Linked DNA regions of Microbaculum marinisediminis. The protein of the gene in region 2 interacts with the protein of the main gene of each other region in a pairwise test. Links are inferred from orthologs where the notes say so. Each region holds a gene or a part of one and is shown on either strand. Other genes may lie near its edges.

Evidence for each region.
Region 1: the proteins of cysE (region 2) and cysK interact in binary tests that used the Escherichia coli proteins (3 or more experiments, as listed by UniProt). The link is inferred for Microbaculum marinisediminis from one-to-one orthologs.

Annotation. Positions count from the first base shown.
Region 1 is NZ_JALIDZ010000004.1:156,717-159,994, reverse strand. What follows is about bases 320-3,278. They hold cysK (cysteine synthase A), read right to left. Parts: upstream 2,312-3,278; coding sequence 1,328-2,311; downstream 320-1,327. Other genes in these bases: coaBC (bifunctional phosphopantothenoylcysteine decarboxylase/phosphopantothenate--cysteine ligase CoaBC), read right to left, coding at 2,974-3,278; dut (dUTP diphosphatase), read right to left, coding at 2,526-2,972; MUB46_RS09615 (DUF2259 domain-containing protein), read right to left, coding at 460-1,200; moeB (molybdopterin-synthase adenylyltransferase MoeB), read right to left, coding at 320-433. Outside these bases: more of moeB, read right to left, coding at 1-319.
Region 2 is NZ_JALIDZ010000005.1:443,181-446,260, forward strand. What follows is about bases 83-2,843. They hold cysE (serine O-acetyltransferase), read left to right. Parts: upstream 83-925; coding sequence 926-1,762; downstream 1,763-2,843. Other genes in these bases: MUB46_RS13670 (alpha/beta fold hydrolase), read left to right, coding at 83-623; MUB46_RS13680 (DUF3126 family protein), read left to right, coding at 1,835-2,044; MUB46_RS13685 (hypothetical protein), read right to left, coding at 2,304-2,843. In the rest of the region: more of MUB46_RS13670, read left to right, coding at 1-82; more of MUB46_RS13685, read right to left, coding at 2,844-2,996.

The DNA.
Region 1 (3,278 bases), on a different replicon or contig from region 2:
AGGCATCCGCCGCCGCATACCGCGTGGCGAAATTGTCGGATCCGTCGGCAACGATGTCGAAACCGCAGACGAGCCCCGGTGCGTTGTCGGGCGTGATCCTGAGCGGGTAGGTCTCCACCTCGACATGCGGGTTGATGCGCTTGATCGCCGCCGCCGCGCTGTCGACCTTGGCTGCTCCGATCGCGTCCGTGTCGTGGATCACCTGCCGCTGCAGGTTCGACAGGGCCACCGTGTCGTCGTCGACGATGCCCAGCGTGCCGACGCCGGCGGCGGCGAGATACAGCAGGAGCGGTGCCCCGAGGCCGCCGGCGCCGATGATCAGGACGCGCGCACGCTTCAGCTTCTGCTGGCCCGGCCCGCCGATCTCGGCAAGCACGATGTGCCGCGCATAGCGCTCCAGTTCTTCATCACTGAGTTTCGTCGGCACGAGCATCGGCTGGGATTGGCCTCCTGAACTGTCTATCGCGGCAGGTCTCCGGTGACGGCAAGAAACCGGCGCTGCGGTCCCTCGAAGCCCGGCTGGAATATGCTCATGACGACGGCGACCTTATCCGCCGGGTAGCCGTCGGGCACGGTCACCGCGTCGATCCGGTAGGTGATCGGGCAGCCGCGCGATTGCGGGATCTGCACGTCTTCGTGCAGCACCGTCTCGACGCCGGTCGCGAGGTTCCTGAGCGTCAGGCGAAAGCCCTTCGGTTTGTCGCCGATATAGGTCTCGCAGGCCTCGCCGGGAGTCTCGGCATCATAGATATCGAGGCTGGCATTGTAGCGCCGGTCGATGTCGCGAAGCGGGTTGGCGGGAAACGGCTGGCCGAAATCGACGCTGACCGGATCGGCGCCCAGTTCGCCGAGCGGATTGGCGGCAAGCGTCAGCGCCCGGTCTTCCACCGCGAACTGTTCGAGTATCGGCGCGGCCTGCTGACGGGCCTGCGCGCGCGCCATCGAGAGCGGTGCCGTCTCCTCGTCGATGCGCACGCGCACCGGCGATCCCGGCACCCAGGAATCCGTATTCGTATCGACGACGTAGATATTGGCATAGGGGAAGCCGGAGCCATCCTGAACCCCGAATTCCTCGAACGCGAAGACACTGCCGTTGGGCGAGAAACCGAGGATGCGATGCTCCGAGATGTCGCCGGCCTCAGCCGTAACGACACTGGACAGTAGCGCCAGAACAAGGCCAATTCGCGCGCTCGAACTCATGGCGCAGCCTCCTTCGCCTCCGTCCCTGGCGAAAACGATAGGCCAAAAAAACCGTCGAACCAAGTATTCCATCCGCCGGCGGCAATGCGGGGTTGCCGCCGGCGAACGGGTTCGCGGAATGCTCGAATCAGAGGTCCTCGAACAGCACCGTCGAGAGGTATCGCTCGGCGAACGACGGGATGATGATCACCACGTTCTTGCCGTCCATTTCCGGGCGTGAGGCCACCTTGAGTGCTGCGGCGACGGCGGCGCCCGACGAGATCCCGACCGGAATGCCTTCGGTCCGGGCGACTTCGCGCGCGGTCTCGACGGCTTCCTCGTTCGAAACCTGGACGACCTCGTCGATCACGTCGCGGTCGAGGACGTCGGGGATGAAGCCCGCGCCGATGCCCTGGATCTTGTGCGGGCCGGGCTCGCCGCCGGACAGGACGGGGCTCGCCTCGGGCTCGACGGCGACGATGTGCAGGTCCGGCTTGCGCGGCTTCAACACCTGGCCGACGCCGGTGATGGTGCCGCCGGTGCCGATGCCGGAAACGAACACGTCGATCTCGCCGTTGGTATCGTTCCAGATCTCCTCGGCCGTCGTCTTGCGGTGGATCGCCGGGTTCGCGGGATTCTGGAACTGCTGCGGGATCACCGAATTGGGAATCTCCTTGTGCAACTCCTCGGCACGCGCGATCGCGCCCTTCATGCCTTTCGGCCCTTCGGTCAGCTCCAGTTCGGCGCCGAGGAAGGCGAACATCTTGCGCCGCTCGATCGACATCGTCTCGGGCATCACCAGGATCAGCCGGTAGCCGCGCGCGGCCGCGACGAAGGCGAGCGCGATGCCGGTGTTGCCGGAGGTCGGCTCGATCAGCACGGTGTCCTTGTCGATCTTGCCCTCGGCCTCAAGCGCATCGACCATCGAGACGCCGATACGGTCCTTGACGCTGGCGATCGGGTTGAAGAATTCGAGCTTCGCCAGCAGGTTGGCCTTTACGCCCTTCGCCTTGGCCAGCTTGTCCAGCCGTACCAGCGGGGTGTCGCCGATGGTGTCGGTGATGGAGTCGTAGATGCGGCCGCGACCGGGCTGGCGGTCGAGGTCCTGCTTGGGGGCGGTGGCCTGGCTCATGAATGTGCTCCGTTGGCGTCTTGATGCGGCTGCCGCCGCTTACTCGTTGGACCGGTCCTCAACGTAGTCGCCCCACAGTCTCCCCGCGAGGCCCTGCGCATTCCAATTTGACCGGTACTGCGGAATGCAGTCCTAGAAAACGAACGATTCAGAGAAAACCAATTCTCGACGGCCGGCCGATTGCGCCTTCGGCGAAAACGCATTCCTGCCCGGATCAGCGTCCCGTCGAGCCGAAGCCGCCTTCGCCGCGGGCGCTGTCGCTCAAGGCATCGGCTTCCACCAGCATCGCACGGGTCACCGGCGCGACAACAAGCTGGGCGATGCGGCTGCCCGACTCTATCGCGAACGGCTCGGCGCCGAGATTGATCAGGATCACCTTCACTTCGCCGCGATAGTCGCTGTCGATCGTGCCGGGTGTGTTGAGCACGGTGACGCCGTGCTTCGCGGCAAGCCCGGACCGCGGCCTGACCTGCCCCTCGTGGCCGCCGGGCAGTTCGAAGACGAGCCCTGTCGGCACCAGGGCGCGGCCGCCGGGTGCCAGGATCATCGGCGTCGCGATCGCCGCGCGCAGGTCGAGGCCGGCGGCGCCGTCTGTCTCGTAGGCGGGTAGTGGAAGATCGGCGCCGTGCGCCAGGCGCTTGATACGGACGGTGACGGTCATTCTAGCGGTGCGCCTTCAGGATCTCGGCGATGCGCGCGACGAGCCGCGCGGCGACTTCGGTTTTCGGCATGTCTTCCCAGCTCTCCACGTCGGCCGGCGAGACCAGATGCACCGTATTGTGGTCGCCGCCCATGATGCCGGTGGCGTGCGAGACGTCGTTGGCGACGATCAGGTCGCAGCCCTTGCGCTCGAGCTTCGCCCTGGCGTGGTCGACCACCGTCTCGGTCTCCGCCGCGAACCCGACGACCAGCGTCGGCCGCAACGTGTGGTGCTGCGCGAGGGTCCGCAGGATATCCGGGTTCTCGA
Region 2 (3,080 bases):
CCGGCGCCGTGTTCCGTCAGGTCGGCGAGCGATACGGGACGGCCCCGGTGGCGATCGGCGCCTCGCTGGGCGGCCTGAGCTCGCTGCTGGTCGCGGGCGAGGCCAGCGCCCCGCCGATGGCGGCGCTGGTGCTCGTCGACGTGACGCCGCGGATGGACCGGAACGGCGTCGCCGGAATTCTCCAGTTCATGGGCGCGCGCATGGAGGCCGGATTCGGCACCCTGGAGGAGGCTGCCGACGCGGTGGCCGAGTACCTGCCGCACCGGCCGCGGCCGCGCTCGCTGGATGGGCTGCGGAAGAACCTGCGCCTCGACCCGGACGGACGCTACCGCTGGCACTGGGACCCGCGCTTCCTGTCCGGTCCCAGGCCGGTGTCGGGCGGGGGCGAAGGTGACCAGGACGCCCTGATCGCGGCCGCGTCGCGGATCGCCGTTCCCACGCTGCTGGTGCGCGGCCGGATGAGCGAGCTGGTCGGCGAGGAGCATGCCAAGGAGTTCCTCTCGCTGGTGCCGCACGCCGCCTATGCCGACGTCAGCGGCGCCGGGCACATGGTGGCCGGCGACCGCAACGATATCTTCGCCCGGGCCGTCCTGGATTTCCTCGATCGGCTGGAAGCGGCCTGAAATCGGTTGAAATCGGGGTTGGCGGAGGCCGGATTCCCGAGTCGGAAGAATCGCTTGGCGGCATCCGGTGAGACGTCGATTCATCGTCTTAAGAGTCTGATTCAGCGAATGAATGTTCTGAATCAACAAATCCGCCGGTGCCTCTGTCCGGGTTGTCGTTTGACGGGTTTTCCAGACCCCGCGCTCGGCACGGGGCACCTATTCGTTGACGATCGCACTCTTCCTTTTTTAGTAACCCGCAACACATATGCTAGGTTAGCGATATAAACAGCAGGGGCCGTCGAAGGCCCGCGGAGGTGGCCATGGTTAGCGGATCACAGAGGCTCGAGCGCAAACTGCCGATCGCCACGTGCGATCCGGTGTGGCAGCGCATCCGCGAGGAAGCCGGAGAGATCCTGGAGCGCGAGCCGGCACTCGCCGCCTTCGTCCTGGAAACGGTGCTCAATCACGATACGCTGGAAGAGGCGGTGTCGTTCCGCGTCGCCTCCAGGCTCGACCACAACGCGCTCGGCAGCCAGTTCATCGCCCATGAGTTCCGCGAGGCGCTGAAGGACCAGCCGGGCATCGGCGAGGCCTTCCGGGCCGATCTCGCCGCCGTCTACGAACGCGATCCAGCCTGCCACCGCTACATAGAGCCGCTGCTCTACTTCAAGGGCTTCCACGCGCTGCAGGCCTATCGGCTGGGCCACTGGCTGTGGACGACCGGCCGCCAGGACTATGCCGCCTATCTGCAGAGCCGGGTATCGTCGGCGTTCAGCATCGACATCCATCCCGGTGCCCGGATCGGGCGCGGCATCTTCATCGACCATGCCCACTCGATCGTCATCGGCGAGACCGCCGTCGTGGAGGACGCCGTGTCGATGCTGCACGACGTCACGCTCGGCGGCACCGGCAAGGAGTCCGGCGACCGCCATCCGAAGGTGCGCTTCGGCGTGCTGATCGGGGCAGGGGCCAAGATCCTCGGCAATATCGAGGTGGGCGCGTGCTCGCGTGTGGCCGCGGGCTCCGTGGTTCTCAAGGATGTGCCGCCGAAATCGACGGTTGCCGGCGTGCCGGCAAAGGTCGTCGGCAAGGCGGGGTGCTCGGAACCGGCACTGTCGATGGATCAGATGATCGACGGGCGCGGCGACAACGGTTAGAACGCAGGCGTCGAGCGTCGGCGGAGTCGCCGCCGGCACACCAATCCTGACAAGACCAAAAAGGGGTACCTCTTGGAACCAAGAGAAATCACCAAGCTAGAGGCGTATCTGCAGAAGACGTTCAAGCTTCCGGCGATCCAGGTGAAAGCACGCCCGCAGAAGGATGATTCCGCCGAGGTCTACATCGGCGACGAATTCATCGGGGTGATCTTCCGCGACGACGAGGACGAAGACCTCTCGTATAATTTCCAGATGGCAATCCTGGATTTCGATCTCGCCTGACCGGGCCATTTCGGCCGGGTAACCGCCGGACAAGAGCCTTTCGTGGTCGGATCGGATCAGGTCCGTTCGCGATACGGGAGGCGATCCGGCGAGACCAGCGGCGCTGACTATCGGCGGCGCTGGATATCGGCGGCACGCGATGCCGTCGATGCCAACCGTCCGCGGCGCGTAAGCCTTTCGGACAATCACGCCGGATAATTACTTCGGACATTCACGCCGGACAGGCGCGTCTACCGGGTCCTGGCGTGCAGGACCGTCTCTATCCCCGCATGAAGGACGCGACCGTGTCACGCATGGCCGCGTCGATGGCCCGCCAGCGCGACAGAAGGTGGCGGCGGAACCGGTAGATCACCTCGATTCCGTTATCGGTCCGGAATTCCACTGTGCAGCTTGCGGGCACGCCGCCGCCCTCCGGGGCGCAGCGCGCGGCAAACGACCTGGACGGGTCGCCGGCGGTGTACAGGATTTCGCCGTCGTAGCCGTGGCCTTCTGCGAAGGACGTGGCGATCAGACCGTTCGGACCGCTGGCCGGCGGATAGGTCAGCAGCCGCGAATAGACGAGGCGCAGGCGCTCCTCCGGCGACAGCAAGCCGTTGGAGGGCCGCAGCGTGGCGTAGAGGATCGTCGAGCGGTCGTCATTGTTGCGGAACGATTCGGCGCGCAGTTCCGACAGGCCCTCCATCGTCGGCCAGTGCATCCGCAATTCCAGCTCGGACACGCTGCCGCGCGCGAACGGATGGTTGCGGATCATGTTGCGCGGCACGGTGAGCGCGACCGGACCGACCGAGAGCGCGATCGGGGTCGGGTCGATTTCCGTGTCCCATCCGCCGACCAGGGTGTCGTAGGTCGTCAGCGCGAGCCGGCCGAGAACCAGCACGGCCACGAAACTCAACGCATAGAGAAGCGCGGTAAGCGGTACCCGCGGGTCCCGGCGCATGACGAGGTGATGCATCGACCAATCCTGACGCGACGTGCCTGCGACGTCCGACATGAGACCAAGAAAGCCATTAACATGGTTAATGTTCCGTTGCCGGGA